2 regions of the Rathayibacter rubneri genome follow, and region 2 is predicted to be linked to the other one. Evidence: predicted binding sites of a transcription regulator. Region 2 holds the regulator's gene; the other holds the start of a gene.

Region 1 (15,703 bases), on a different contig from region 2:
ACACTCAGCGTTCGCACGATCGGGAGGACCGCGGATCCGCGGGTCAGAGGTCCTGGAGCTCCGGCGGGAGGTTCGCGTCGGTGCCCGGGATGTCGAGCTCGGAGGCGCGCTTGTCGGCCATCGCGAGCAGACGGCGGATACGCCCCGCCACGGCGTCCTTCGTCATCGGCGGGTCGGCGTGGTGGCCGAGCTCGTCGAGGCTGGCGTCGCGGTGCGACAGGCGGAGCCGGCCCGCGTAGCGCAGGTGCTCGGGGATGTCGTCGCCCAGGATCTCCATCGCGCGCTCGACCCGGGCGCAGGCGGCGACAGCGGCCTGCGCGGAACGGCGCAGGTTGGCGTCGTCGAAGTTGACCAGGCGGTTCGCCGTCGCCCGGACCTCGCGGCGCTGACGCAGCTCCTCCCAGCTCGCGACGGTCGCCGTCGCGCCCATGAGCGTGAGCATCGCGCTGATGCTCTCGCCGTCGCGGACGACGACCCGGTGGACGCCGCGCACCTCGCGCGACTTGGCCTGCACTCCGAGGCGACCCGCCGCTCCGACGATGGCCATCGCCGCCTCGTTGCCGGGGCAGATGATCTCGAGCGCGGCCGAGCGCCCGGGGTCGGTCAGCGACCCCTGCGCCAGGAAGGCGCCGCGCCAGACGGCCGCCAGCTCCTCGCGGGAGCCGGTGGTCAGCCGGTTCGGGAGGCCGCGGACGGGACGCCCGCGCTGGTCGAGGAGGCCGGTCTGGCGCGCGAGGGTGTCGCCGCCCTCGACCACGCGGACGAGCCAGCTGGTCGTGCGACGGGAGCCGCCGGCCGAGACGATGCTCCCCTCGCTGCGGACGCCGTAGAGCTCGGCGAGGTCGCGGCGGACCCGGGTCGCGAGAGGAGCCGAATCGAGCTCGACCTCCACGGCGAGCCGGTTCGAGATGATGTGCAGTCCGCCGGAGAAGCGGAGGACGGTCGCCAGTTCAGCGGCGCGGACGGTGTTCTTGCGCGAGACGATCGCGACCAGTTCGCCCTTGACGTCTGCGGTGAGGGCCACGGAGTCTTCCTTACGTCGGGTGCGCGGCGGAGCGCGCGGGGATCATTCTCGGCCGAGGTCGCGGTGCGCCACGTTGACGGCGACTCCCGGGAGCTCGGCCAGCCGGGCCGCGACACGGCCGGCCACGGCGACCGAGCGGTGCTTCCCGCCCGTGCATCCGACGGCGATGGTCGCGTGGCGCTTGTTCTCGCGCTGGTAGCCGTCGAGCACCGGGCGGAGTGCGCGCGAGTAGGAGTCGATGAACTCCTCCGCACCCTGCTGGGCCAGCACGTAGTCTCTCACCTCTTCGTCGAGGCCGGTGTGCGGGCGGAGCTCGGGGATCCAGTAGGGGTTGGGGAGGAAGCGCGCGTCGGCGACCATGTCGGCGTCGGTCGGCAGACCGTACTTGAAGCCGAAGCTCATGACGGTGACCTGCAGTCCCGCGCGGCCCGCCTCGGCGAAGCGCTCGGTGATCGAGGTCGCCAGCTGGTGGATGTTGAGGTCGGACGTGTCGATGACGATGTCGGCCGATTCACGCAGCTGCGCGAGGCGCGTCCTCTCGGCCGTGATGCCGTCGAGGAGGGTCCCTCGTCCCTGCAGGGGGTGGGGACGACGCACCTGCTCGAACCGGCGCACGAGGGCCGCGTCCGTGGCTTCGAGGAAGACGACCCGGAGGTCGACCCCCGCGCGCAGCTCGCGGACGATCTCGCCGAGGTCGGCGAAGAAGTCGCGGCCGCGGACGTCGACGACGGCGGCGATCTTGGGCAGGGTGTCCCCCGCGCGCTGCGCCAGATCGACGAGCGGCCGCAGCATCTGCGGCGGGAGGTTGTCGACGACGTACCAGCCCAGGTCCTCCAGGGCGTTCGCGGCGGTCGACCGGCCTGCGCCGGACATCCCCGTGACGATCAGCACGTCCTGCTGCTCGCTCTCCGTGCTCATGCGGTCTCCGTGCTCGTGTGTGGGATCTCGGGCCCTCGGTCGGGGCGCGCCCTGGTCTCCAGCCTAGGGCGTGCCTCCTGCGAGGCCGTCCGTCAGGGGTGCAGGTGGGTGTGGATCGCCGCCGCCAGCGTCGGGCCGATGCCCTTCACCTCGGCGATCTCGGCGTCGCTCGCCTCGCGCAGTCGCGCGACCGAGCCGAAGTGCTTCAGCAGGTCGCGGACGCGGGTGCCGCCGAGGCCGGGGACCTCGCTCAGCTGGGAGGAGATGTCGCGCTTGCGGCGCTGCCTCTGGTGCGTGATGGCGAACCTGTGCGCCTCGTCGCGGATCCTCTGGAAGAGGAACAGCGCATCGCTGTTGCGCGGCAGGATCACCGGGAAGTCCGAGTCGGGCAGCCAGATCTCCTCGAGCCGCTTCGCGATGCCGCAGAGCGTGATGCCGGTGACTCCGGACTCGTCGAGAGCCCGCTGCGCCGCGGCGACCTGCGGCTGGCCGCCGTCGACGATCAGGAGGTTCGGCGGATAGGAGAACTTGCGGCGCTTGGCCTCCCCCGTCTCGGGATCGACCGCCGCGGCCTCCACCGGCTCCTTCAGATAGGCGAGCCGGCGGGTCAGGACCTGGTGCAGCGACTCGGTGTCGTCGGTGGAGTCGGCGATGGAGAACCGGCGGTACTGGTCCTTGCGCGCCAGGCCGTCCTCGAACACGACCATCGAGGCGACGATGTTCGTGCCGCTGAGGTGGGAGACGTCGTAGCACTCCATCCGCAGCGGCGCCTCCTCCATGCCGAGGGCGTCGCGGATGTCCTCGAGGGCCTGCGTGCGCGCGGTGAAGTCGGCGGAGCGGCGGGGCTTGTAGAGCATCAGCGAGTGGCCGGCGTTCTGGGTGGCGGTCTCGAGCAGCGCGGCCTTGTCGCCGCGCTGAGCCGCGCGCAGGCGCACGTTAGCGCCGCGCAGTCCGCTCAGCCACTCCTCGAGCGCCTCCGAGTCCTCGGGCAGCTCGGGCACGACGACCTCCCGCGGCGGGATGTCGCCCGTCTCGTAGGCGGCCTGGAGCGCCGTGTCGACGAGCTCCGCGGTCGTCATGTCGAGCTCCTTGTCGACGACCCAGCCGCGCTCGCCCCGGATGCGGCCTCCGCGGACCCGGAACTGCTGGACCGAGGCGGCGAGCTCGTCGTGCACGATCGCGTAGAGGTCGACGTCGACGTTGTCCTTGAGGACGACCGCGCTCTTCGCGAGGACGGCGTCCAGAGCGGACGCCTGGTCGCGGAGCTTCGCCGCGCGCTCGTACTGGAAGTCGGCGGCCGCCTCGCGCATCTCCTTCTCGAGCTCTCCGATCATCCGGCGGTCGTGGCTGCCCATGAACGCCACGAAGCGGTCGACCATCGCGCGGTGCTCGGCGAACGTGACCCGGTGCGAGCACGGTCCGCCGCAGCGCCCGATCTGCGAGGCGAAGCAGGGCTTGCCGCTCTGCATCGCGCGCTTGTAGTTCGAGTCGTTGCAGGTCCTGATCGGGAAGGCCTTGATCATCAGATCGATGGTCTCGTGGATCGCCCAGATCTTGGGGTACGGACCGAAGTAGCGCGCCCCGCGGATCTTGGAGTTGCGGGTCACCATCACCCGCGGCGCCTCGTCGCCCAGGGTCACCGCCATGTAGGGGTACGACTTGTCGTCGCGGAACTTGACGTTGAAGGGCGGGTCGAACTCGTTGATCCAGGTGAACTCGAGCTGCAGCGCCTCGACGTCGGTGCCCACGACGGTCCACTCGACGCCGGACGCCGAGAGCACCATCCGCCGGGTGCGCTCGTGCAGGCTCGGCAGGGGCGCGAAGTAGTTGCTCAGCCGGGCGCGGAGGTTCTTGGCCTTGCCCACGTAGAGGACCCGGCCCCGGGCGTCCTTGAATCGGTAGACGCCCGGGAGGGTTGGTATCTCGCCGGCCTTGGGCCGGTAGTCGACGGTCTGCGTCATGCCTCGGTCTGTCCGTCCACCCCGGTCACTCGAGGATCTCGGCGAGGAACGAGCCGGTGTGGCTCTCGGGCACCTTCGCGACCTTCTCGGGGGTGCCGATCGCGACGACCTGGCCACCGCCCGCACCGCCCTCGGGTCCCATGTCGATCAGCCAGTCGGCCGACTTGATGACGTCGAGGTTGTGCTCGATGGTGATGACCGTGTTGCCCTTGTCGACCAGGCCGTTGAGCACGAGCAGGAGCTTGCGGACGTCCTCGAAGTGCAGACCGGTGGTCGGCTCGTCGAGCACGTAGACGCTCCGCCCGTTGGAGCGGCGCTGCAGCTCGGTCGCGAGCTTCACGCGCTGCGCCTCGCCGCCCGAGAGCGTGGTGGCGCTCTGCCCGAGCCGGACGTAGCCGAGGCCGACGTCGACGAGGGTCTTCAGGAAGCGGTGGATCGCCGTGATCGGCTCGAAGAACTCGGCCGCCTCGGCGATCGGCATGTCGAGGACCTCGGCGATGCTCTTGCCCTTGTAGTGCACGGTCAGGGTGTCGCGGTTGTACCGCGCTCCCCCGCACACCTCGCAGGAGACGTAGACGTCGGGCAGGAAGTTCATCTCGATCTTGATCGTGCCGTCGCCCGAGCACGCCTCGCAGCGGCCGCCCTTGACGTTGAAGCTGAACCGGCCCGGCAGGTATCCGCGCGCCTTGGCCTCGGTCGTCTCGGCGAACAGATTGCGGATGCGGTCGAAGACGCCCGTGTAGGTCGCCGGGTTGGAGCGCGGGGTGCGGCCGATCGGGTTCTGGTCGACGTGCACCACCTTGTCGAGGTTCTCGAGCCCGGTGACGCGGGTGTGCTTGCCCGGCACCTTGCGGGCGCCGTTGAGCTGGTTGGCGAGCACCCGGTAGAGGATGTCGTTGACGAGCGTGCTCTTGCCGGAGCCCGAGACCCCCGTGACCGCGACGAACGCGCCGAGGGGGAACTCGACGTCGACCTTCTGCAGGTTGTTCGCCGAGGCCCCGACCACCTTGATGACGCGCTTGCGGTCGATCTTCCGGCGCTTCTTCGGCACCTCGATCGACTTGCGCCCCGAGACGTAGTCGCCCGTGAGGGAGTGCGTGTTCTCGAGCAGCTCGGCGTAGGAGCCCGAGTGCACGACCTTGCCGCCGTTGACGCCCGCGCCCGGTCCGATGTCGACGATCCAGTCCGCGGTGCGGATGGTGTCCTCGTCGTGCTCGACGACGATGAGCGTGTTGCCCAGATCGCGCAGCTTGATGAGGGTGTCGATGAGGCGGCGGTTGTCGCGCTGGTGCAGGCCGATGCTCGGCTCGTCGAGCACGTAGAGCACGCCGGTGAGGCCGGAGCCGATCTGCGTGGCCAGGCGGATGCGCTGCGCCTCGCCGCCCGAGAGCGACCCCGCGGCCCGCGAGAGGTTGAGGTAGTTGAGCCCCACCTCGATCAGGAAGTCGAGGCGGGCCTTGATCTCGCGGAGCACCTGCGCGGCGATGTGCGCCTCGCGGTCGGTCAGCTCGAGCCTGCCCATGAACTCCTGCGCGTCGCCGAGGCTCAGGTCGGCGACATCGGCGATGCTCGCCCCGTGCACGAGGACCGCGAGGACCTCGGGCTTGAGGCGCGTGCCCTTGCAGACCGGGCAGGCGACCTCGCGGAGGAACTCGGCCCAGCGCGAGCGCTGGACGTCGGTCTCGGCCTGCACGTACTGCCGCTCGATGTAGGGGACCACGCCCTCGAAGCCGGACGTGTAGCTCATCTCGCGGCCGTAGCGGTTCTTCCACTTGACCTTGACCTCGAAGTTGTCGCCGTGGAGGACGGCCTGCTGGACCTCGGAGCTCAGTCGCTTCCACGGGGTGGACAGCGAGAACCCGAGATCGCGCGAGAGGCCGTCGAGCAGCTTCTCGTAGTACTGGAAGAGGCCCTTGCCCTGGGTGGTCCAGGGGATGATGACGCCCTCGGCGATGCTGAGGTCGGGGTCGCCGAGCAGGAGCTCGTCGTCGACGGACATGCGGGTGCCGAGGCCGGAGCACTCGGGGCACGCTCCGAACGGCGCGTTGAACGAGAAGGTGCGCGGCTCGATCTCGGTGAGCGAGATCGGGTGGTTGTTGGGGCAGGAGAGCTTCTCGGAGTAGGTGGTCCACGCGCCGTCGCCCTCGCCGTCGACGAAGTTGATCTGCACGATGCCGTCGGTGAGGCGCAGCGCGGTCTCGAGCGAGTCGGTGAGCCGCCCGAGGATGTCGGGCCCGGCGACCAGGCGGTCGACCACGACCGAGATGTCGTGCTTGAACTGCTTCTTGAGCGTCGGCGGGTCGCTGAGCTGGATCAGCTTGCCGTCGACCATGGCGCGCGAGTAGCCGCCGGCGGTGAGCTCCTTGAACAGGTCGACGAACTCGCCCTTCTTCTGCGAGACGACGGGGCTGAGGATCTGGTAGCGCGTGCCGGCGTCGAGCTCCATGAGCTGATCGGCGATCTGCTGGACGGTCTGGGCCGAGATCCTCTCGCCGCAGACCGGGCAGTGCGGGACTCCGATGCGCGCCCAGAGCAGGCGCATGTAGTCGAAGATCTCGGTGATCGTGCCGACCGTGGAGCGCGGGTTGCGGTTGGTCGACTTCTGGTCGATCGACACCGCCGGGCTAAGGCCCTCGATGAAGTCGACGTCCGGTCGGTCGACCTGGCCGAGGAACTGACGCGCGTACGCGGAGAGCGACTCGACGTAGCGGCGCTGACCCTCCGCGAAGATCGTGTCGAACGCGAGGGAGGACTTGCCGGACCCGGAGAGTCCCGTGAAGACCACCATCGAGTCGCGGGGGATCTCGAGATCGACGTCCTGCAGGTTGTGCACCCGGGCGCCGCTGACCACCAGCTTCGAGACGGAGTCGTCCAGCTGGGAGACGAACCGGTGGGGGTGGTGGGAGTGCTCGGAAGGGGCGGGAGCGGGGTCTTTGACAGCGTTCGAGATCGACACCTCGAAAGTGTATGCGGAGCCACCGACATCGCCGGCTGGCGTTCGCTGGGCGCTGATCCGCCCCCTCCGAGCTTGCGGATCAGGTCAGGTGACCGGCCTTCTCCATCTGCCGCAGCTCGCGCTTGAGTTCCGACACCTCGTCGCGAAGTCGCGCTGCGAGCTCGAACTTCAGCTCCCCGGCCGCCTGCAGCATCTGGCCGTTGAGGTCGCCGATGATCGCCTCGAGGTCGTTGCCCCCGTTGGCGGCGAGACCCTGGCGTCGCAGGTTCGGGGTGGGGCTCTTCTTCTTGGCGTCGCGACCCGCGAGCAGCTTCGCGGTGTCGGCGCCCTCGCGGGCGAGGACCTCGGTGATGTCGGCGATCTTCTTGCGCAGCGGAGTCGGATCGATGCCGTGCTCGAGGTTGTACGCCACCTGCTTCTCGCGTCGGCGATCGGTCTCGTCGATGGCGAGCCGCATCGAGTCCGTCACCTTGTCGGCGTACATGTGCACCTCGCCCGACACGTTGCGCGCCGCGCGCCCGATGGTCTGGATGAGCGACGTCGAGGAGCGCAGGAACCCCTCCTTGTCGGCGTCGAGGATCGCGACGAGCGAGACCTCGGGCAGGTCGAGCCCCTCGCGCAGCAGGTTGATGCCGACGAGGACGTCGTAGACGCCGGCGCGGAGCTCGGACAGCAGCTCGACACGGCGGAGGGTGTCGACGTCGGAGTGCAGGTAGCGCACGCGGACGCCCGCCTCCGTCAGGAAGTCGGTGAGCTCCTCGGCCATGCGCTTGGTGAGCGTGGTGACGAGGATGCGCTCGTCGCGCTCGGTGCGGCGCGTGATCTCCTCGAGGAGGTCGTCGATCTGGCCCTTCGTCGGCTTCACCACGATCTCGGGGTCGATCAGGCCGGTCGGGCGGATGATCTGCTCGACGATGCCGTCGGCGATTCCCATCTCGTAGCGTCCCGGGGTCGCGGAGAGGTAGACCGTCTGACCCACGCGCTCCTTGAACTCCTCCCACTTCAGCGGGCGGTTGTCCATCGCGGAGGGGAGGCGGAAGCCGTGCTCGACGAGCGTGCGCTTGCGGGACGCGTCGCCCTCGTACATTGCGCCGATCTGGGGCACGGTGACGTGCGACTCGTCGATGACGACGAGGAAGTCGTCGGGGAAGTAGTCGAGCAGGCAGTGGGGGGCCTCTCCCGACTGGCGCCCGTCGATGTGGCGCGAGTAGTTCTCGATGCCCGAGCAGAAGCCGATCTGCTGCATCATCTCGAGGTCGAAGGTGGTGCGCATGCGCAGGCGCTGGGCCTCGAGGAGCTTGTTCTGCTTCTCGAGGTCGGCCAGCCGCACCTCGAGCTCCTGCTGGATCGTGTCGATGGCGCGGTGCATGACGTCCTGGCTGGCGACGTAGTGCGAACCGGGGAAGACCGAGACGGAGTCGAGCTTGCGCACGATGTCACCGGTCAGCGGGTGCAGCGTGTAGAGCGCCTCGATCTCGTCGCCGAACATCTCGATGCGGATCGCGAGCTCCTCGTACATCGGGATGATCTCGATCGTGTCGCCGCGGACGCGGAAGGTGCCGCGGGCGAAGTCGACGTCGTTGCGCGCGTACTGCATCGACACGAACTTGCGGATGAGGCGGTCGCGGTCGACCCGCTGGCCGACCTGCAGCGCCACCATCGCCTCGAGGTACTGCTCGGGCTGGCCGAGGCCGTAGATGCACGAGACCGTGGAGACGACGATGACGTCGCGGCGGCTGAGCAGCGAGTTGGTCGTCGAGTGCCGCAGGCGCTCGACCTCGGCGTTGACCGAGCTGTCCTTCTCGATGAAGGTGTCGGTCTGCGGGACGTACGCCTCGGGCTGGTAGTAGTCGTAGTACGAGACGAAGTACTCGACGGCGTTGTTCGGGAAGAGCTCGCGGAACTCGTTCGCGAGCTGAGCGGCAAGGGTCTTGTTGTGCGCCAGGACGAGCGTGGGGCGCTGCACGGCCTCGACGAGCCAGGCGGTGGTCGCGGACTTGCCGGTGCCGGTGGCGCCGAGGAGGACCACGTCGGTCTCGCCTGCGGTGATGCGGGCGCTCAGATCGGCGATGGCGCGGGGCTGGTCACCGCTCGGCTTGTATTCGCTGACGACCTCGAACGGGTGCACGGCACGGGTTGGCTCCATGAGTCGAAGCGTAGCCGCGACCACCGACACCGGATGCGGCGTGCGCTCCGGGCGAACGCCTCCTCCGCCGGCGCGGGGCGCTCACCGCGCCCGGCTCAGCTCCGCCCACAGCTCGTCGGCCCGGGCGAGCGTCTGCTCCAGCGATCCGCTCGAGTCGAGGACGCGGTCGGCCAGCGCCAGCCGCTCCTCATCGCTCGCCTGGGCGGTGACGCGCGAGCGCGCCTCCGTCTCGGTGAGACCCCTCAGGGCGATCAGCCTCTCGATGCGCGTCTGCTGCGGAGCGTGCACGACCACGACCTCGTCGAACTCGGCCGAGCCCCTGCCCTCGGCGAGCAGGGGGACGTCGTAGACGACGACCGCCGCCGGATCCGCCGCACCCGCCTCGGCGAAAAGCCGCTGCGACCGGGCCGTGACCGCCGGATGGGTGATGGCGTTCAGATCGGCGCGTGCCGCGGAGTCCGAGAAGATCACCGCCCCGAGGGCCGGGCGGTCGAGCGTGCCGTCCTCCCGGATCATCGATGCGCCGAACCGCTCGGCGATGGCCTCGAGAGCCGGCTCCCCCGGCTCGACGACCTCGCGGGCGAGACGATCGGCGTCGACCACCACGGCTCCGTGCTCGGCGAGGCGGCGGGCGACGGTCGACTTGCCCGAGGCGATGCCTCCGGTCAGGGCTACGAGATGCACGCGGCCACCCTACCCAGCCCTCCCGGAGCGTCTCCCCGCAACGCCGAACGGCCGGCCCCCGTGAGGGGACCGGCCGTTCGTGGAGTGCACTCGATCAGTTGTTCGAGGACAGCTTCTCGCGCAGCGCGGCGAGCGACTCGTCGTCGGCGAGGGTGCCGCCGGTGGTCGACTCGTTGGTGAAGCCGCCGCCGACCGAGACGCCCTCGGAGACGGTGGCCGCCTCCTCCTGCGACTTGGCGACCTGAGCCTTGTGGGCCTCCCAGCGGGCCTGCGCCGCTGCGTACTCGAGCTCCCAGGCCTCGCGCTGGGACTCGAAGCCCTCGCGCCACTCGTTGGTCTCCGGGTCGAAGCCCTCGGGGTACTTGTAGTTCCCCTGGTCGTCGTACTCGGTGGCCATGCCGTAGAGCGCCGGGTCGAACTCGGTGCCCTCGGGGTCGACGTTCTCGTTCGCCTGCTTGAGCGAGAGCGAGATGCGACGGCGGTCGAGGTCGATGTCGATGACCTTGACGAACACCTCTTCACCGACCGACACGACCTGCTCGGCGAGCTCGACGTGCTTGCCCGACAGCTCGGAGATGTGGACGAGGCCCTCGATGCCGTCCGCGACGCGGACGAACGCACCGAACGGCACCAGCTTCGTGACCTTGCCCGGGGCGACCTGACCGATCGCGTGGGTGCGGGCGAAGACCTGCCACGGGTCCTCCTGGGTCGCCTTGAGCGAGAGCGACACGCGCTCGCGGTCGAGGTCGACCTCGAGGATCTCGACGGTGACCTCCTGGCCCACCTCGACGACCTCGGAGGCGTGCTCGATGTGCTTCCAGGAGAGCTCGGAGACGTGGACGAGACCGTCGACGCCGCCGAGGTCGACGAACGCGCCGAAGTTGACGATCGAGGACACGACGCCCTTGCGGACCTGACCCTTGTGCAGGTTGTTCAGGAACGTGGTGCGGCTCTCGGACTGGGTCTGCTCGAGGAGCGCACGACGCGACAGGACCACGTTGTTGCGGTTCTTGTCGAGCTCGAGGATCTTCGCCTCGATCTCCTGGCCGAGGTACGGCGTGAGGTCGCGGACGCGGCGCAGCTCGATGAGCGAGGCCGGGAGGAAGCCGCGGAGGCCGATGTCGACGATGAGCCCGCCCTTGACGACCTCGATGACCGAACCGGTGACGACACCGTCGGACTCCTTGATCTTCTCGACGTCGCCCCATGCGCGCTCGTACTGCGCACGCTTCTTCGAGAGGATCAGGCGACCCTCCTTGTCCTCCTTCTGCAGGACGAGGGCTTCGACGCTGTCGCCCACGTTGACGACCTCGGAGGGGTCGACGTCGTGCTTGATGGAGAGTTCGCGCGAGGGGATGACGCCCTCGGTCTTGTAGCCGACGTCGAGGAGGACCTCGTCGCGGTCGATCTTCACGACGGTGCCTTCGATGAGGTCTCCGTCGTTGAAGAACTTCAGAGTCTTTTCGACCGCGGCAAGAAAGTCTTCAGCAGACCCGATGTCGTTGATCGCGACCTGCTTGGCTGCCTTTTCGGTCGTTGCGGTTGTCATTAAGGGATGCTCCAGGATGGATGGGTATCGGGCGGCGGGCACCGGCGCGGCTCTCGACGCGAGCGAGTGGTGACCACCGCGGTGTATGAGGGGATGTGCCGTCGTCCGGCGGCGGCTCCGACGCGACCGGGCCGTGACCCGGAGCCTCTTCGCACGCCGTGGCACGGCGGCGCCACAAACGTGACGGTCAAGCCTATCGAACCCGGGAGCGCAGTGGCAATCGCCCGCGGTTCCGCTCGGAGCGATCCGGGAGTGGCACCCCGGACCGGATCAGGACGCGAGACTCGCGCGCAGAGTGTCCAGACCGACCCCGCCGAGGTCGAGCGCCCGCCGGTGGAACGCCGAGAGCGAGAACGCCTCCCCCTCGCGGGCCGCGGCGTCGTCGCGCAGCTGCTCCCAGATCCGCTGGCCGACCTTGTAGGACGGCGCCTGTCCCGGCCAGCCGAGGTAGCGGTTCACCTCGAAGCGGATGAACGCGTCGTCCATGTTCACGTTCCGCCTCATGAAGGCGAGGGCCGAGTCCGCGGTCCAGATCTCGTCCGTCCCCGGCATCCGCTTGCCCAGGTGCACGCCGATGTCCAGGACCACGCGCGCGGCGCGCATCCGCTGGCCGTCGAGCATGCCGAGACGGTCGGCCGGGTCGTCGAGGTACCCGAAGCCCTCCATCAGCCGCTCGGCGTAGAGCGCCCAGCCCTCGGCGTGGCCCGAGCTCCCGGCGAGCTGGCGCCGCCAGGTGTTCAGGCTGGCGCGGTTGCAGACGGCCTGACCCACCTGCAGGTGGTGCCCGGGGACGCCCTCGTGGTACACGGTCGTCAGCTCCCGCCAGGTGGCGAACTCCGTCACGCCCTCGGGCACCGACCACCACATCCGGCCCGGCCGAGCGAAGTCGTCGCTCGGGCCCGTGTAGTAGATGCCGCCCTCGTGCGTCGGCGCGATGAGGCACTCGAGTCGGAGCAGCTCCTCCGGGATGTCGAACGCCGTTCCGGCGAGCTCGCGGACGGCGCGGTCGCTCGTCTCCTGCATCCAGCGCTGCAGGGCGTCGACGCCGTGCAGGGTGCGGGAGGGGTCGGCGTCGAGGTGCGCGATAGCCTCGGCGACGGAGGCCCCCGGCAGGATCTCCCGGGCGATCGCCTCCTGCTCGGACGTCATCCGGGCCAGCTCCTCGATCCCCCACTCGTACGTCTCGTCCAGGTCGACGACCGCTCCGAGGAAGCGGCGGGACTGGAGCGCGTAGTGCTCGCGGCCGACGGCGTCCTGCTCGGTCGCGGCAGGAGCGAGCTCGCTGCGGAGGAATCGCTCGAGCTCGCCGTAGGCGGCGGCGGCGCGCCTCGCGCCCTCCTCGAGCCGACCGGCGAGCGAGGCGGGCAGGGATCCCCGGGTCGGCGCCGCGTCGGCGGCGAGCTCGGCGAAGAAGCCGCGGGGCGCCGCGATCTTCGCGGCCTGCTCGGCGACGAGGCCGACCTGGCGACGAGCGGGGACCACTCCCCTGCGGATCCCTTCGCGGAGGGTCTCGGCGTACCCGGTGAGCGCGGCCGGCAGAGCGTGGAGGCGCTCGGCCACGTCCTCCCAGTCGCGGACCTCGGCGACGGGCATGAGATCGAAGACGTCGCGCAGCTCCTGGACCGGTGAGGCGATGACGTTGAGATCGCGCAGCGGCAGACCCGCCTCGTGCGCCTCGAGCGTCAGCCGGAGCTCGGCACCGAGATCGGCGACGGTGACGCGGTCGACGGCGTCGACGGGGGCGGTGGACTCCAGCTCGGCCAGCGCGGTCGCGGTCGCGGCACGGGCGCGTTCGAGCCCGTCGGGCGAGAGATCGGCGAGGCCTCCCCCCGGCCGTCCGAGCCAGGTCCCCACCGCGGGGTCGAGCTCGACGAGGGTGTCGACCCAGCGCTCGGCGACCTGGTCGACGGCGGAGGGCTCACGGAGGTCTGCAGTCATGCTCCGAGCCTAGCCAGGACGCGTGGACGCCCGCCGCGAGCCGTCAGTGCGCGGCGGCGTCCCAGTTCGCTCCGTGCCCGACCTGGACCTCGAGCGGGACCGAGAGATCCGCGGCGTGCGCCATCCGGTTCCGCACGACCACCTCGAGCGCGTCCTCCTCGCCGGGGGCGACGTCGAAGATGAGCTCGTCGTGCACCTGCAGGAGCATCCGCGAGCCCAGGCCCTGCTCGTCGAGATCGGACTGCACGCCGATCATCGCGATCTTCATGATGTCCGCGGCGGAGCCCTGGATCGGCGAGTTCAGCGCCGCGCGCTCCGCGTTGTCGCGGAGCACGCGGTTGGCGCTCTGCAGGTCGGGGAACGGACGGCGGCGGCCGAAGATCGTCTCGGTGTAGCCTGTCTCGCGCGCCTGCTCGACGACGCTGCGCAGGTAGTCGCGCACCGCGCCGAAGCGCACGAAGTAGTCGGTCATCAGCTGCTTGGCCTCCGCGCTCGAGATGCGGAGCTGCTTCGACAGGCCGAACGCGCTGAGGCCGTAGGCGAGCCCGTAGGACATCGCCTTGACCTTGTTGCGCATCGCCGAGGTGACGTCGCCCGGCTCGACGCCGAAGATCCGCGAGCCGACGAAGCGGTGCAGGTCCTCGCCGCTGTGGAACGCCTCGATCAGCCCGGCGTCGCCCGAGAGGTGCGCCATGATCCGCATCTCGATCTGCGAGTAGTCGGCGGTGAGCAGAGTGCTCGCGTCGTCGCTGTGCACGAAGGCGGTGCGGATGCGGCGCCCGACCTCGCTGCGCACCGGGATGTTCTGCAGGTTGGGATCGTTCGAGGAGATGCGGCCGGTGGCCGTGCCCGTCTGGTCGTAGCTGGTGTGGATCCGGCGGTCGGGCGTCACCGACTTCTCGAGGGTCTCGATGATCTGCTTGAGCTTGGTCGCGTCCCGGTGCTCGAGCAGGAGGCCGAGGAACGGGTGCGGGTGCGACTCCTGCAGGTCGGCGAGAGCGGAGGCGTCGGTCGTGTAGCCCGTCTTCGTCGCCCGGGTCTTCGGCATCGCGAGCTCCTCGAAGAGGACCTGCTGGAGCTGCTTCGGCGAGCCGAGGTTCATCTCGTGGCCGATCTCGGCGAACGCGCGGCTCGCGAGGTCGGCGGACGTCGTGGTCAGCTCGCCCCGGAGTCGCGCGAGCACCTCGGGATCGATCGCGACGCCGGTCAGCTCGACGGTCGCGAGGACCTGCACGATCGGCAGCTCGATGTCGACGAGGACCGACAGCATGCCCTCTCCGAGCATCTCGGTGAGGACCCCGACGAGGCGGAACGCGTACCACGCCTCGGTGGCGGGGCTCATCGGCTCGACGGTCGGCACGAGCTGGTTCGGGTCGCCCTGCGCCATCGTCTCGTCGAGGTACTGGGAGACCTGCGCCGGCAGCGTCGCCGCATGGCCGGTGGGCTGCAGGAGCCACGCCGCGATGCGGGTGTCGAACGCGAGGCCTGCGACCGGGAGGCCGGCGGTGCGCAGTGCCTTCACCTGCGGCTTGGCGTCGGCGAAGTACTTGGGAGCATCGCTCGCGAGCCACTGCTCGAGACCGGTGTAGTCGGGACGGTCCGCCGCCCACGGGACGAACGCCGACTCCTTCTCGACCGACAGGCCGATGCCCTCGAGGCCGTCGGGACCGACCTGCGCCTGCACGGCGACGGGGGTCGTGCCCTTCGCGGAGACGGTGTCGAGCCAGTGCGCGAGCTCCTCGTCGACCATCGTCCGCACCGCGGGCGCCGCGGTCGTGACGGTGTCGCCCGCGAGAGCGGCGGCCGCTCCCTCGACGCCCTCGTCGGCGGCGATCGTGAGGACGCGCTCCTGGAGGGTCTTGAACTCCAGGCGCGAGAAGATCTCGCGGACCGCGTCGGGATCGATCGGCTGCCGCGCCAGATCGGTGGGACCGAGCGGGAGCTCGACATCGGTGACGAGGCGGTTCAGCCTGCGGTTGCGGAGGGCGTTCTCCTTCTGCTCCCGCAGCTTCTCTCCGACGACGCCCTTGATCTCGTCGGCGTGGGCGATGATGTCGGCGACCGTGCCGTACTGGTTGACCCACTTGGCCGCGGTCTTCGGACCGACCTTGTCGACTCCGGGCAGGTTGTCGCTCGTCTCGCCGACCAGGGCCGCGATCTCGGGGTACTGGTGGGGCTCGACGCCGTACTTCTCGAACACCTTGTCGCGGTCGTAGCGGGTGAGCTGCGAGACGCCCTGCGTCGACGGGTAGAGGAGGGTCACGTCGGGGGTGACGAGCTGGATCGTGTCGCGATCGCCCGAGACGACGAGCACCCGGTAGCCGGCCTCCGCGCCCTGCTTCGCGAGCGTGGCGAGGATGTCGTCGGCCTCGAAGTCCTCCTTCGAGACGGTGCGGATGTTCATCGCGTGCAGCGCCTGCTCGAGGAGCGGGACCTGCCCCTTGAACTCGGGCGGGGTCTCACCGCGCGTGCCCTTGTACTCGGGGTACTCGCGGGTGCGGAACGAGTAGCGCGAGATGTCGAACGC
Region 2 (15,703 bases):
CGTCCTCGCCGAGAGCGGCCTCCTGGCCGCCACTCCCGCCCCGACCACGACCCTCATCACGGAGAGAGCATCATGACGACGACCGCACCCGACTTCCCGACCGGAACGATCCTGGGCTACCCGAGGATCGGCCGCAGACGCGAGCTCAAGAAGGCCGTCGAGGCGTTCTGGAGTGGTGCCGCGTCGGCCGACGAGCTCGAGCGCGAGGCCGCGGGCCTGCGCGCGGCGACGCGCGAGCGCCTCGCCGCTCTGGGGCTGGGCCGCACCGACTCCTCGATCCCGGAGGCGCACTCCTTCTACGACCAGGTGCTCGACACCACGGTCGCCGTCGGCGCGATCCCCCAGCGCTTCGCCGATCTCGTCGCCGACGGCCCGCTGGATCTCGCCGGCTACTTCACCCTGGCGCGCGGGGACGGGGAGCGCGCTCCGCTCGAGATGACCAAGTGGTTCGACTCCAACTACCACTACCTCGTGCCGGAGATCGGCCCCGAGACGTCGTTCTCGCCCTCGGACGACCGCCGGGCGCGAGAAATTGAAGAGGCTCGGGACGCCGGCTTCACGACCCGCCCCGTGCTCGTGGGACCGGTGACCTACCTCCTGCTCGCGAAGCCCACGGACGAGGCCCCTGCCGGGTTCTCGCCCCTCTCCCGGCTGGCGGATCTCCTCCCGGTCTACGTCGAGCTCCTGGCGCGGCTGCGCGCGGCGGGCGCCGACTGGGTGCAGCTCGACGAGCCCGCGCTGGTGTCCGAGTCGGTCGAGGCGCGGAGAGCGGAGGTGCTCGCTGCGGTCCGGGAGGCGTACCGCGTCCTCGGCGGTGCGGTCGAGCGCCCGGCACTGTTCGTCGCGGCTCCCTACGGCGATCTCCGCGACGCCCTGCCGGTGCTCGCCGCGTCGGCCGTCGAGGCCATCGGCATCGACCTCGTCAAGGGATCGGCGCCGGCACCGACCCCGGGGCTCGAGAGCACGGTGCTGGTCGCCGGCGTCGTCGACGGGCACAACGTGTGGCGGGGCGACCTCGCGGCGGCCCTCGAGACGGCCGAGGGGCTGCGACCGCTCGCGGGCGGCCTCGCGGTGTCCAGCTCCACGTCCCTCCTGCACGTCCCGCACGATGTCACGGACGAGCCGGATCTGGACCCGCGCCTGGCGTCCTGGCTCGCGTTCGCCGATCAGAAGGTCGGGCAGATCGCCGTCCTCGCCGAGGGGCTCCTCGCGGGTGCGGCGGCCGTCGAGCGGCCGCTCCGCGAGGCGACCGCGGCGCTCGAGGACCGCCGCTCCGCTCCCGGAGTGCGCGACGGCGCCGTGCGGCAGCGCGCGGCACGACTCACCGCCGACGACCACCGCCGCGTCCCCTACGAGGAGCGCGTGGCGGCGCAGGAGGAGTCGCTCGGTCTCCCGGTGCTCCCCACCACGACGATCGGCTCCTTCCCCCAGACCCGGGGGATCCGCACGGCGCGGGCCGCGCTGACCCGCGGCGAGCTCTCGCACGAGCAGTACGTCGAGCGCATGCGCGACGAGATCCGGCAGGTGGTGACGCTGCAGGAGGAGATCGGCCTCGACGTGCTGGTGCACGGGGAGCCCGAGCGCAACGACATGGTGCAGTACTTCGCCGAGAACCTCGACGGGTTCGCCGTGACGCGCAACGGCTGGGTCCAGTCCTACGGGAGCCGCTGCACGCGTCCGTCGCTGCTGTGGGGTGACGTCTCGCGCCCCGCACCCATCACCGTCGAGTGGTCGAGCTTCACCCAGTCGCTCACCGAGCGGCCGGTCAAGGGCATGCTCACCGGTCCGGTGACGATCCTGGCGTGGTCCTTCGTCCGCGACGACCAGCCGCTGGCGGACACGGCCGTGCAGGTGGCGCTGAGCCTGCGCGACGAGATCGCCGATCTCGAGGCCGCGGGCATCCGCATCGTCCAGGTCGACGAGCCCGCCCTCCGCGAGCTCCTGCCGCTCGAGAAGGCGGATCAGCCGGAGTACCTCGAGTGGTCCGTCGGGGCCTTCCGGCTCGCGACGGCAGGAGCCCGTGCCGCAACGCAGATCCACACGCACCTCTGCTACTCCGAGTTCGGCGTGGTCATCGACGCGATCGACCGGCTCGACGCCGATGTGACGAGCATCGAGGCTGCGCGCTCCCGGATGGAGGTCGTCGTCGACATCGAGCGCTCGGGCTTCGCCCGGGGCATCGGCCCGGGCGTCTACGACATCCACTCCCCGCGGGTGCCGGGCGTCGAGGAGGTCTCGGACCTCGTCGGAACCGCGCTCGGCTCCATCCCCGCGCGGCAGGTCTGGATCAACCCGGACTGCGGCCTCAAGACGCGCGGATACGACGAGACGGTCGCATCACTGCGCTCCCTGGTCGCGGCGGCGGCCGAGGCGCGCCTCGCGCTGGCGGAGGCGGTCGTCTAGCGGGGCTCGGAACGACGAAGGGGGCGGACGGCGCGCAGCCGTCCGCCCCCTTCGCCGTCGGCGCTCAGACGGAGCGCAGGACCGCGACGATCTTGCCGAGCACCTCGGCCTCGTCGCCGAGGATCGGCTCGAAGTTCGAGTTGCGGGGGAGCAGCCAGGTGTGGCCGTCCCGCTGGCGCAGCACCTTCACCGTGGCCTCCCCGTCGAGCATCGCCGCGACGATCTCGCCGTTCTCGGCAGTGCGCTGCGACCGGACGACGACCCAGTCGCCGTCGCAGATCGCGGCGTCGATCATCGACTCGCCCACGACCTTGAGCATGAACAGCTCGCCCTTGCCCACCAGCTGGCGGGGGAGGGGGAACACCTCGTCGATCTGCTGATCCGCCGTGATGGGGACTCCGGCGGCGATCCGCCCGACCAGCGGCACCATCGCGGCGTCGCCGACCGTCACACTCGACTCGAACGAGCCGTCGTCCTCGGTCGAGCTCGGCACGTCGATGAGGATCTCGAGAGCGCGCGGGCGGTTCGGATCGCGGCGGAGGTAGCCGCTGAGCTCGAGCTGGTTCAGCTGGTGCGTGACGCTCGAGAGCGAGGCGAGGCCGACCGCGTCGCCGATCTCGCGCATGCTCGGCGGGTAGCCCCGGCTCGAGACCGAGCGCTGGATCGCGTCGAGGATCGCGAGCTGCTTCGCGCTCAGGTTCTTCCGGCGGCGTCCGGTGCCCTGCTTGGCCTTGGCGGTCTGCGCGTCGCTCACGTGATCCTCTCTCGGCGCGCACCCCGCGTGCGCGCCCGCCCGGGTTCCGGTCGACCGCCGATGTCGGTGGTCGCTGCTGTACTACCAGCGGGCTCTCGAAACTGTATCCGGCAAGGGTTCCCGTTCGAAACATTCGTTCGAGTGTGTCGCGCGTTCTCGGCAACGGATACGACGCGACAGGCTCTTGCCTCCCGCTTTCTTCGAAGATATATTCGGAACAGAGGTTCGGGGCGGCCTCCCGGCCGAGGTCCGCCCCGAATCCCTGCTGAAAGGAGCGATCCCCATGATCGATCAGCACACCCACCAGCACCGCAGCGCCGTCCTCGACGGTGCCGAAACGCAGCGTCCCGCCGTCGTGCGCACGCGACTCCGGATCACCCGCCGCGGCCGTGCCGCCCTCTCCGTCCTCGGAGCGCTCCCGCTCATCGCCGGCGCCTTCGCGTTCGGGCTCAACGGCGGAGGAGCGGTCGCCTCGGGCGAGACCTCCGACGTCGAGTTCCAGTACGTGACGGTCCGCGCGGGGGAGTCGCTCTGGTCCCTCGCCGAGGAGATCGCGCCCGACAGCGACCCGCGCGACGTCGTCTCCGACATCGTCTCGCTCAACCAGCTCCCGAGCGCCGGCCTCGAGCCCGGTCAGCGCCTCGCCGTTCCCGGCGCGTACGAGCTGGTCCGCTGAGCGGAGCGTCGGGGCGACTCCACGGCGGACCCTCCCGTCTCGATGGGCGCCGCTACCATTCCCTGGTGACGACTCTCGACGACCTTCCTCTCCGTGACGATCTCCGCGGCAAGCTGCCCTACGGCGCCCCGCAGAAGATCGTCCCCGTCGCCCTCAACGTCAACGAGAACACGCACCCCGTTCCCGACGACGTCATCGCCGACATCGTCGAGCGGGTGTCCGTCGCCCTGCGGACCGTCAACAGGTATCCCGACCGCGAGTTCCGGGAGCTGCGGGACTCGCTCGCCGGCTACCTCGGTCACGGACTGACCGCCGACAACCTCTGGGCGGCGAACGGCTCCAACGAGGTGCTGCAGCACGTCCTGCAGGCCTTCGGCGGACCCGGACGCTCGCTCCTCGGCTTCGCGCCGACCTACTCGATGTACTCGATCCTCGCCTCCGGCAGCGGCACCGAGTGGATCCCCGCGCCCCGGCAGGACGACTTCGAGGTCGGAGCCGACCACGCCGCGGAGCAGGTCCGCCGTGCGCAGCCGGACATCGTCTTCCTCTGCGCGCCGAACAACCCGACGGGCACGCCGCTTCCGCTGGCGACCATCGAGGCCGTCTACGACGCGACCCCCGGGATCGTCGTCGTCGACGAGGCGTACGCCGAGTTCGGCGGCAGGGACGCCGACACCGCCCTCAGCCTGCTTCCCGGACGGCCCCGGCTCCTCGTCTCGCGCACGATGAGCAAGGCCTTCGCCTTCGCCGGTGTGCGCCTCGGCTACCTCGCCGCCGACCCCGCGGTCGTCGACGCACTGCGGCTCGTGCGCCTCCCGTACCACCTCTCCGCCCTCACTCAGGCGGCCGCCACTGCCGCCCTCGCGCACGCCGACGAGATGCTCGCGATGGTCGGCGACATCATCGAGCAACGAGATCGGATGGTCCTCGGACTCCGCGAGCTCGGCTACACGCCCCACGCGACGGGCAGCAACTTCGTCCTCTTCGGCGGGGTCGCCGACCCCACGGCGACCTTCGAGGCGCTCCTGGCGCGCGGCGTCCTGATCCGCGACGTCGGGATCGCCGGGCACCTGCGGGTGAGCGCGGGCACCGAGGAGGAGACGACGGCGTTCCTCGAGGCGCTCCGCTCGCTGCCGGCACCCGACGCCGACCCGGCGACGGCGCTCGCGCACGAGTAGCTCCGGCCCGCGGAGGGGCGCGGGGCGGCGAATAGACTGGTTGCCATGACCTCCCCGAGCGCCGCATCCGGGCGCACCGCCTCCCTCAGTCGTGCCACCAGCGAGTCGAGCATCGAGCTCTCGATCGACCTCGACGGCACCGGCGTCGCGGATCTCGAGACCGGCGTGCCCTTCTTCGACCACCTGCTCACCGCCTTCGCGAAGCACTCGCTGACCGACCTCCGGGTGCGCGCGACGGGCGACGTCGAGATCGACATCCACCACACGGCCGAGGACATCGGCATCGTGCTCGGCACCGCGATCCGGCAGGCGCTGGGCGACAAGAGCGGCATCTCGCGGTTCGGCGACGCCCTCGTCCCCCTCGACGAGGCCCTCGTGCAGGCCGTCGTCGACATCTCCGGACGCCCCTACCTGGTCCACAGCGGCGAGCCGGAGGGCTTCGCCCTGCACCTCATCGGCGGCCACTTCACCGGCTCCATGGTCCGCCACGTGTTCGAGGCCATCGCCTTCAACGCGGGTCTCACCGTGCACGTGACGGTGCTCGGCGGCCGCGATCCGCACCACATCGCCGAGGCGGAGTTCAAGGCGTTCGCCCGTGCCTTCCGCCAGGCGAAGGCGTTCGACCCGCTCGTCGCGGGGGTCCCCTCGACGAAGGGCGCCCTGTGAGCGGCCGCCCGTCCGTCGTCGTCTACGACTACGGATCCGGCAACGTCCACTCGGCGGTCAAGGCGCTCGAGCTCGCCGGCGCCGATGTCGAGCTCACCTCCGACCGCCGGAAGGCGCTGGAGGCCGACGGCCTGCTCGTACCCGGGGTCGGCGCCTTCAGCGCGGTCATGGACGCGCTGACGAAGGCCCGCGGCGGCGAGATCATCGACAAGCGGCTCTCGGGAGGCCGCCCGGTCCTCGGGATCTGCGTCGGCATGCAGGTGCTCTTCGAGCGCGGCGTCGAGCGCGGTGTCGAGAGCGAGGGGCTGGGCGAATGGCCCGGCACGGTCGACCTCCTCCCCGCCGAGGTGGTCCCGCACATGGGTTGGAACACCGTGCAGGCGCCCGCCGGCTCCGTCCTCTTCGACGGCATCGCCGACGAGCGCTTCTACTTCGTCCACTCGTACGGTGCGCGGGAGTGGTCGCTCGACGTCATCCCTCCGTTCCCGGCTCCCGCGGTCACCTGGTCCGATCACGGCGGGCCCTTCATCGCGGCGGTCGAGAACGGTCCTCTCTCGGCGACCCAGTTCCACCCCGAGAAGTCGGGCGCGGCGGGCCTGCGGCTGCTCTCCAATTGGCTGGGCGGGCTCCGCACGAACTAGGATCGGCCGGTGGTCGGCGCCGCTCCCGGTGAGCGCCGCCTCTGCACCAGGGCTCCCGAGACTGAGGATGACGATGAGCGAGTTCACCAAGGCCCCGGGCCTTGTCCTTCTCCCCGCGATCGACGTGGCCGGCGGCAAGGCCGTCCGCCTGACGCAGGGCGAGGCGGGGACCGAGACCAACTACGGTGACCCGATCGACGCGGCCGGCGACTGGGCCGACCAGGGCGCGGAGTGGATCCACCTCGTCGACCTCGACGCCGCCTTCGGCCGCGGCGACAACCACGGGATCATGAAGAAGGTGATCCGCCAGGTGAAGGGCGTCAACGTCGAGCTCTCGGGCGGGATCCGCGACGACCGCAGCCTCGAGTCCGCGCTGAGCGCCGGTGCGAAGCGCATCAACCTCGGCACCGCCGCTCTCGAGAACCCCGAGTGGGCCGCGAGCGTCATCGCGCAGTACGGCGACCAGATCGCCGTCGGACTCGACGTGCGCGGCACCACGCTCGCCGCCCGCGGCTGGACGAAGGAGGGCGGCGACCTCTGGCAGGTCCTCGACCGCCTCGAGGAGGCCGGCTGCACCCGCTACGTCGTCACCGATGTGACGAAGGACGGAACGCTGAAGGGGCCGAACCTCGAACTGCTCGAGCAGGTCATGGCGCGCACCCGCCGCCCGGTCATCGCCTCCGGCGGCATCTCGAACCTCGACGACATCGCCGCACTGCGCGACCTCGTCCCGCAGGGCCTCGAGGGCGCGATCGTCGGCAAGGCCCTCTACGCCGGAGCGTTCACGCTCGCGGAGGCGCTGGATGTCGCGTCCGAGTGACGGACGCCCGCTCCCCTCGCATGTGACGGACTCCGCCGGCACCCCGTGGGCCGGCCGGCACTTCGCGCCCAGCGCGGGGGGCGAGGACGACGGCCGAGCGCCGGAGCTCCTCTCGCGCGCTCTCGCCGACTTCGGCGCCGACTCGCGCGGTCCGGAGGCCGTGGTCGACGCCCTGCGGGAGTCCCGGCTGCTGATCCCGCTCGTCGCGCACCTCGGCGAGGAGGGCGACGAGGTCGACGGCCTGCGGACCGACAAGACGCAGGAGCTGTCGATCGTCACGGTCGCCGGGCCCGACGGACGCAGCGTCCTCCCGGTCTTCAGCAGTGTCGAGACCATGCGGCGCTGGGACGCCTCCGCGCGCCCGGTGCCCGTCGACGGCCGTCGAGCGGCATTGGCCGCGGTGGCGGAGTCGACGGAGGTCCTGGTGCTCGACGCCGTCTCGGACCACGAGTTCGCCGTGCGCCGACCCGCGGTCTGGGCGATCGCCGAGGGCGCACCGTGGCGCTCGAGCGCCGAGGATCCCGAGGTGCTCGCCGCTCTCCGGGCGGCGGCCCGGGGCGAGTCGACCGTCGTGTCGGTCGATGTCCGGGCCGGAGACCCGCGTCAGCGGCTCCAGGGACCGGAGATCGTCGTGGTGCTCGCCCTCGTCCCCGGGCTCGACCGCGAGGCGCTCGGCGCCCTCGTGGCGCGGCTGGGGGAGCGGTGGTCCGCCGACGAGATCGTCGCCTCGCGGGTCGACTCCCTCTCGGTGCAGCTGGCTCCCGCCCGCTGAGTCAGGTGACCGGGCCGGTCCACTTCTCGCCCGGGCCCTTGCCGATCGGATCGGGGAGGGGGGACGCCTCGCGGAACGCGAGCTGGAGCGTGCGCAGTCCGTCGCGCAGGCTCCGGGCGTGCATGTCGCTGATGTCGGGAGCTCCGGCGGTCACGAGCCCCGCCAGCGCGTTGATCAGCTTGCGCGCCTCGTCGAGGTCGACCTGGGCGTCCGGCTCGTCGGCGAGGCCGCACTTGACGGCGGCAGCGCTCATCAGGTGCACGGCGGCGGTCGTGATGATCTCCACAGCGGGGACCTCCGCGATGTCGCGGGCGGCCTCCACGTCGGAGGAGTCGTCGGCGTCGCCGAAGCGGCGGACGTAGTCGTCGTCGTACTGGGCCATGGGTCCTTCGTTCGGTGGATCGGGCCCGTGCCGGGGCCTCGCGGAGGGGCCCCGAGCGGCGAGCGCATCCGCTCTGTCGCCCGGGCCGGGATTCTGCTAAGGTGATGCGGGCTCCGAGGCATGTCCTCGGTTCGAAAGTGGAGATTCTCCCACCCGCGCTTGACCGCTTCACTAGGTTACCGGGTCTGAAGCACTCCGCCCTCGGCAACGAGGGCAGGGCTGCGGCACCCGAGCGAAACCTCGGAGGCCGGGTCGCAGGGTGCGAGCACGTGCACGAGCACGTCAGGAATCTCCTCTCTCGGGATGCGCCGGATCAGAATCCGGCAGCAGAGCAGCTACTCACCGAGATCAGAGGAGAAACGCAATCAGCGATCCCCGTACCAACGACCGAATCCGCGTCCCCGAGGTCCGCCTCGTGGGTCCCGCCGGAGAACAGGTCGGCGTCGTGAAAATCGAGGTCGCCCTGCGACTCGCGCAGGACGCAGACCTGGATCTGGTCGAGGTTGCTCCCAACTCCAAGCCTCCCGTCGCCAAGATCATGGACTACGGGAAGTTCAAGTACGAGCAGGCCCAGAAGCTCAAGGAAGCCCGTCGCAACCAGGCGAACACGATCCTCAAGGAGGTCCGTTTCCGCCTGAAGATCGACAAGCACGACTACGAGACCAAGCGCAAGCGCGCCGAGGGCTTCCTCAAGGCCGGCGACAAGGTCAAGGCCATGATCCTGTTCCGCGGTCGCGAGCAGTCCCGCCCCGAGATGGGCGTCCGACTCCTGCAGCGCTTCGCGGAGGACGTGTCCGAGTTCGGCCAGGTCGAGTCCACCCCGACCATCGACGGTCGCAACATGGTGATGGTCATCGGCCCCCTGAAGAACAAGTCCGAGGCCAAGGCCGAGGCCAACGCGGTTCGCGCGGCTCGCCGCGAGGCAAACACCCCTGAGGAATCGGCCGAGGCCGAATCCGTCTGATACTTCGCCGCCCCGGTCTCGGGGCCGGTGGACGCCCTGCTCGCGGGGCACCGGTTTCGCCCCGCTGATGCGGGTGCGACGTGACAAGGAGAGAACATGCCCAAGATGAAGACCCACTCGGGTGCCAAGAAGCGCTTCAAGGTGACCGGCTCCGGCAAGGTCATGAAGCAGCAGGCCGGTATGCGCCACAACCTGGAGTCCAAGTCCAGCGTCCGCACCCGCCGTCTGAACCAGGACCAGGTCCTCGCCCCGCAGGACGCCAAGGTCGCCAAGAAGCTTCTCGGTCTGTAGCCCACTGCCGCGCAGTCCGCTGCGCCGCGTGGTCCGCTACTGCACCGACCCGGATCGATAGGAAGAAAAAGAAATGGCAAGAGTCAAGAGGGCGGTCAACGCCCACAAGAAGCGTCGCGTCATCCTCGAGCGCGCGTCGGGCTACCGCGGCCAGCGTTCGCGCCTGTACCGGAAGGCCAAGGAGCAGGTCACCCACTCCCTCGTCTACTCGTACCGCGACCGCCGCGCGAAGAAGGGCGAGTTCCGCCGCCTCTGGATCCAGCGCATCAACGCCGCCTCGCGTGCGAACGGCCTGACCTACAACCGCTTCATCCAGGGCCTCGCCCTGGCCGGCGTCCAGGTCGACCGCCGCATCCTCGCGGACCTCGCGATCACCGAGCCCGCGACCTTCGCCGCCCTCGTGGCGACCGCGAAGAACGCGCTGCCCGCCGACACGTCGGCGCCCAAGGCCGCCGCGTAGTCCGCACGGACGCTCCCGGAGGGGGTCCCGACCACTGGTCGGGGCCCCCTCCGTCGTTCCCCGCGGCGGCTTCGGGGAGGGCGACGTGTCGCCGGGGCGGCCGACGGCGCCGCCGATAGGCTCGCCGCATGCTCGACAATCCCCGTTCCCCTCGCGTCCGCTCCGTGGCGAAGCTGACCCGGCGTCCCGCGCGGCAGGAGACGGGTCTCTTCCTCCTCGAGGGTCCGCAGGCCATCGCGGAGGCGCTGCGCTACCGCCCCGAGCTGCTCGTCGAGTCGTTCGCGACTCCGACGGCTCTGGAGCGCCACCCCGAGATCGTCGCAGCCGCCGAGGAGGCGGACGTCGAGATCGAGTACGTGACCGAGGACGTGCTGGACGCGATGGCCGACACGGTCACTCCGCAGGGCTTCGTGTCCGTCTGCCGTCAGTTCCCCGTGTCGCTCAAGGACGTCGTCGCCTCCGAGCCGCGACTCGTCGCGGTCCTCGAGGAGGTGCGCGACCCCGGCAACCTCGGCACCATCGTCCGGGCGGCCGACGCCGCGGGTGCCGACGCCGTCGTCCTGACCGGCCGCTCCGTCGACCTGTACAACCCCAAGGTCGTCCGCTCGACGACCGGATCCCTCTTCCACCTCCCCGTCGCCGTCGACGCCGAGCTCGCGGACGTCCTCCAGCGCCTGCGGGCCGTCGGCCTGCGCTCGGTCGCGGCCGATGTGAAGGGGGAGGACCTGCTCGAGGTGCGGGCCCGCGGCGATCTCGCCCAGCCGACCGTCTGGGTGTTCGGCAACGAGGCGCGCGGTCTCGAGGACGCCTCGCTCGAGCTCGTCGACGGTGTCGTCGCGGTGCCGATCTACGGCGCGGCGGAGTCGCTCAACCTCGCGACGGCCGCGTCCGTCTGCCTGTACGAGAGCGCCTTCGCGCTCCGTTCCTGAGAGCGGGCGACGACCGCCTCGGGTCGGAGCGCACCCGCAGGGGGCCTATTAACCTCTGATTACGAAAACGCTCATGATTTGACCGACCCATTCGCGTGTGATTCTCTGGCCGAATGGAAGCAGCTGTGCAGGACGATCGCTCGTCCGCTCCCGTCGGAGCACCCCTCGTCGTCCTGGACGGCGTGCAGAAGCACTACGGGGAGTTCCAGGCCCTGAAGGACATCGACCTCTCCGTGCACCGCGGTGAGGTCGTCGTGGTCCTCGGGCCGTCCGGCTCCGGCAAGTCGACCCTCTGCCGCACGATCAACCGACTCGAGACCATCTCGGGCGGGACGATCTCGATCGACGGGCAGAAGCTGCCGGAGGAGGGCAAGGGGCTCGCCGCGCTCCGCGCCGACGTCGGCATGGTGTTCCAGTCCTTCAACCTCTTCGCGCACAAGACGATCCTCGAGAACGTCACGCTGGGCCCGATCAAGGTCCGCAAGCTCTCGCGCAAGGCCGCCGAGGCCGAGGCCCAGGCGCTGCTCGACCGGGTCGGCGTCGGCCACCAGGCGGGCAAGACCCCGGCTCAGCTCTCGGGCGGGCAGCAGCAGCGCGTCGCCATCGCCCGGGCGCTGGCGATGAAGCCCAAGGTCATGCTCTTCGACGAGCCGACCTCGGCTCTGGACCCCGAGATGATCAACGAGGTGCTCGACGTGATGGTCGGCCTCGCCAAGGACGGCATGACCATGATCGTCGTCACCCACGAGATGGGCTTCGCGCGGAAGGCCGCCGACCGGGTCGTCTTCATGGCCGACGGCGAGATCCTCGAGGACACCGATCCGGAGTCGTTCTTCACCGCGCCGCGCACCGACCGCGCCAAGGACTTCCTCTCGAAGCTCATCACCCACTGACTCCTCCCGCACCAGGAGGTGCGAGGGTGCGCGTCCGCACAGCACGCAGGACGCACGGCCCCGCACAGCATCCATCCGACGGATCGATCCCCACCATCACGGGGAGAGATCGGACATCGCCCGCTCCGGCGGGCCACACCCCAGGAAGGACGACCATGCGCACCAAACTCATGTTCATGACCGCCGGGATCGCAGCAGCGACCCTCGCTCTCGCCGGCTGCTCCGGCGGCGACTCCGGAACCGGCGACGCCGGAGCCGGCTCCGAGGGAAGCGGAGCGGCCTACGAGGTCGCGACCGACGTCACCCTCGAGGGCAGCCCCACCTTCGACGCCATGACCTCGGACGACACGGTCACCATCGGCGTCAAGGAGGACCAGCCCGGACTCGGCTACCTCGACGCCGCGACCGGCGAGCGCTCGGGCTTCGACATCGAGATCGCCAAGTGGATCGCCGCCTCGCTCGGCTTCTCCGAGGACCAGATCGAGTACACCGCGATCCCGTCGGCCAACCGCGAGGCGTCGATCGTGAACGGCGACATCGACTACTACGTCGGCACCTACTCGATCACGGACAAGCGCAAGGAGCAGGTCGGCTTCGCCGGACCCTACTTCGAGACGGGCCAGCAGCTGCTGGTCGCCGCGGACAACGACACGATCGAGGGTCCGGACGACCTCACCGCCGACACCACCGTGTGCTCGGCGACCGGGTCCACCCCGATCCAGAACATCCGCACCAACTACCCCGAGGTGAAGACCGAGGAGTTCGACACGTACTCGCAGTGCGTCGACGCCCTCAACGACGGACAGGTCGACGCGGTCACCACCGACGGCGCGATCCTGATCGGCTACGCGGCGCAGAGCCCCGACGAGCTCAAGGTCGTCGGCGAGCCCTTCAGCACCGAGCTGTACGGAGTCGGCCTGGCCAAGGACGACACCGCGCTGCGCGGCTTCATCAACGACATGTTCACCGAGGGCGGTGACACCTGGAGCGCGATCTACGACGAGACCCTCGGCGAGTCCGGCACCGAGGTCGAGCAGCCCGCGGTCGACGCGTACTAGCAGGCGGTCCCGGGCGGTGCTCTCCGCGCCGTCCGGGACTCCCGCTCCTCCCTCCCACCTCCCGATGAAAGGGCTCGCCGCATGGATGTTCTCCTGAACAACCTCGACGTGTTCGTCCCGGCGTTCGGCAACACGCTGTTGCTCTTCGCCGTCTCGCTCGTGTTCGCCCTCCTCATCGGCACCGTGGTCGGCGCCATGCGCGTCTCGCCCGTCCCGATCGCCCGCGCGGTCGGCACCGTCTACGTGAACACCGTCAGGAACACCCCGCTCACGCTCCTGATGTTCTTCTTCGCCTTCGGCTACCCGAAGCTCGACCTCCCCGATCTCGACTACACGACGCTCGCGATCTGCGCCCTGAGCCTCTACACGGCGACCTACGTCGCCGAGGTGCTGCGCTCGGGCATCAACACCGTGCCGATCGGCCAGGCCGAGGCGGCCCGCGCCGTCGGGCTCGACTTCGGCCTCACCATGACGCAGGTCGTCCTCCCGCAGGCCTTCCGCTCGGTGATCCCCCCGTTGATGAGCGTCCTCATCGCACTGCTGAAGAACACGACCGTCGCTGCGGGCTTCTCCGTCGCCGAGGCCGGCACGATCGTGCGCGAGCTCAACGAGCGCGGCGAGAACAGCCTGATCGTGGTGCTGTGGGTCGCCCTCGTGTTCGTCGTTCTCGTCACCGGCCTCTCGCTCGTCCAACGTCAGCTCGAGAAGAAGTGGAGGGTCGCCCGATGAGCTCCGTCCTCTTCGACAACCCGGGCCCCCGCGCCAGGGCGCGCAACCGCGCGATCGGGGCCGTCGTGATCCTGCTGATCGCCGCCTTCCTCGCCTTCGTCCTCTGGCGGTTCGCCGAGTCCGGCCAGTTCTCGGCCGAGAAGTGGCGCGCCTTCCAGTACCCGCTCGTCTGGCAGAGCATCGGAGCGGCGCTGGGCCAGACCCTCGCCGCCTTCGCGACCGCCGGGGTCGCGAGCATCGTGCTCGGACTCGTCCTCGCCGTCGGCCGCCTCTCGGACCGCCGCTGGATCAACGTCCCGGTCACGCTCTTCATCGAGCTGTTCCGTGCGATCCCCGTCCTCATCCTGATGATGCTGATGTACTACGGACTCCCGTTCGCGGGGCTCAAGCTCAGCCCCTACCTCGCCGTCGTCATCGCGCTGACGCTCTACAACGGCTCCGTCTTCTCCGAGATCTTCCGCGCCGGCATCGAGGCGCTGCCCCGGGGCCAGAAGGAGGCGGGCTACGCGATCGGCCTCCGCAAGGCGGGCGTCATGCGCCTGATCCTGTTCCCGCAGGCGATCCGATCGATGCTCCCGGTCATCATCGCCCAGCTCGTCGTCGCGCTGAAGGACACCGCGCTCGGCTCGATCATCACCTACAACGAACTGCTCTACTACGCGAAGTACCTCGGCAACCAGCCGAGCCTGGACAGCCCGATCATCCCCGCGGCCATCGTGATCGGCGCGATCTACATCGGCATCTGCCTCGCCCTCTCCGGCCTCGCGAAGTGGGTCGAGATCCGCACGAAGAGCAGCGGACGCCGCGGCACCGGGCACCCCGCCGCCCGCGCCACGACCGACACCGCACTGATCGCCGCACAGGACTGAGTCGATTCGCGCCCTCGCCCTCGGCGAGGGCGCCGCGGTCGGCTTTCCGACGTGGTGCGTTCCCGGGAGCGGGGTGCGTGCGGCTAGCGCGAATCGCTGGCACGCGATTCGCGCGTTCGCCTCGTCGAGACCGGCCGGTCGTCCGCCGCCCTGCTGGTCGAGCAGCCGCGGAGCGGCGTATCGAGACCCGCGTTCGCCCGCAGCCGTCGTGGTGGCGCGTCTTCTGCTCGAGCGGCGGCCTGCGGCGGAAGTCGGTTCCTCCGGCTGGTCCTGTCGGCGCCTCTGCTGGTCGAGTAGCCGCGCAGCGGCGTATCGAGACCCGCGTCCGCCCGCAGCTGTCGTGGTGGCGCGTCTTCCGGTCGAGCGACGTCACACGGCGGGGAAGGGCGGCGCAGGCCCTCGCCTACACTGGGGGATCGTGTCCGACAGCAACCCGATCACCGACGAGGCCGTCTCCGCAGCCGTCGCCGAGGCGCTCACCGCGATCAGCGCGGCCGGCGACTCCGCTGCCCTGAAAGCGGCCCGCTCCGCCCATCTCGGCGAAGGCTCCGCCCTCGCCCGACTCAACGCGCAGATGCGCTCCGTGCCGCCCGAGTTCAAGGCCGCCTCCGGCAAGCTCGTCGGCTCGGCCCGCAAGCAGGTGGGCGACGCGTACGCCGCGCGGGAGGCCGAGCTCGTCGCCGCCGAGGACGCGGCCGCTCTCGACGCCGAGCGCGTCGATGTCACCGCCGGCGCGAGCTTCCGCCGCGTGGGCGCCCGCCACCCGCTCTCGCTCCTGCAGGAGACGATCGCCGACGTCTTCGTCGGGATGGGCTGGGAGATCGCCGAGGGCCCCGAGCTCGAGAACGAGTGGTTCAACTTCGACGCCCTGAACTTCGACGAGGACCACCCGGCCCGCGCGATGCAGGACACCTTCTTCGTCGATCCGGTCGACTCCCACCTCGTCCTGCGCACCCACACCTCGCCGGTGCAGATCCGCTCGATGCTCGAGCGCGACCTGCCCGTCTACGTCATCGCGCCCGGACGCGTGTACCGCACCGACGAGCTCGACGCGACGCACACCCCCGTCTTCACGCAGTTCGAAGGACTCGCCGTCGACCGCGGTCTCACGATGGCGCACCTGCGGGGCACCCTCGAGCACGTCGCCCGGCTCCTCTTCGGCGACGAGGCGCGGATCCGCCTGCGTCCGAACTACTTCCCGTTCACCGAGCCCAGCGC

What was found. Region 2 encodes LexA, which represses DNA repair genes until DNA is damaged. Its sites were predicted from a motif close to TCGAACANNTGTTCGA; they were not measured.
Region 1: the regulator LexA is predicted to act here: its motif matches at 6,861-6,876, upstream of uvrA (excinuclease ABC subunit UvrA).

Annotation. Positions count from the first base shown of each region.
Region 1 covers NZ_JAMRYM010000001.1:55,938-71,640, forward strand. The annotation lists gene whiA (DNA-binding protein WhiA) at 44-1,024, opposite strand; gene rapZ (RNase adapter RapZ) at 1,067-1,942, opposite strand; gene uvrC (excinuclease ABC subunit UvrC) at 2,035-3,903, opposite strand; gene uvrA (excinuclease ABC subunit UvrA) at 3,929-6,778, opposite strand; gene uvrB (excinuclease ABC subunit UvrB) at 6,939-9,005, opposite strand; gene coaE (dephospho-CoA kinase) at 9,087-9,689, opposite strand; gene rpsA (30S ribosomal protein S1) at 9,784-11,238, opposite strand; gene NB037_RS00295 (DUF885 domain-containing protein) at 11,509-13,176, opposite strand; gene polA (DNA polymerase I) at 13,220-15,703, opposite strand, start outside.
Region 2 covers NZ_JAMRYM010000015.1:20,654-36,356, forward strand. The annotation lists gene NB037_RS05885 (methylenetetrahydrofolate reductase) at 1-76, shown strand, start outside; gene metE (5-methyltetrahydropteroyltriglutamate--homocysteine S-methyltransferase) at 73-2,403, shown strand; gene lexA (transcriptional repressor LexA) at 2,468-3,157, opposite strand; gene NB037_RS05900 (LysM peptidoglycan-binding domain-containing protein) at 3,441-3,833, shown strand; gene NB037_RS05905 (histidinol-phosphate transaminase) at 3,896-5,011, shown strand; gene hisB (imidazoleglycerol-phosphate dehydratase HisB) at 5,057-5,677, shown strand; gene hisH (imidazole glycerol phosphate synthase subunit HisH) at 5,674-6,318, shown strand; gene priA (bifunctional 1-(5-phosphoribosyl)-5-((5-phosphoribosylamino)methylideneamino)imidazole-4-carboxamide isomerase/phosphoribosylanthranilate isomerase PriA) at 6,392-7,138, shown strand; gene NB037_RS05925 (SseB family protein) at 7,161-7,910, shown strand; gene NB037_RS05930 (DUF1844 domain-containing protein) at 7,912-8,292, opposite strand; gene infC (translation initiation factor IF-3) at 8,657-9,256, shown strand; gene rpmI (50S ribosomal protein L35) at 9,353-9,547, shown strand; gene rplT (50S ribosomal protein L20) at 9,621-10,007, shown strand; gene NB037_RS05950 (TrmH family RNA methyltransferase) at 10,136-10,936, shown strand; gene NB037_RS05955 (amino acid ABC transporter ATP-binding protein) at 11,110-11,829, shown strand; gene NB037_RS05960 (glutamate ABC transporter substrate-binding protein) at 11,985-12,887, shown strand; gene NB037_RS05965 (amino acid ABC transporter permease) at 12,969-13,616, shown strand; gene NB037_RS05970 (amino acid ABC transporter permease) at 13,613-14,485, shown strand; gene pheS (phenylalanine--tRNA ligase subunit alpha) at 14,904-15,703, shown strand, end outside.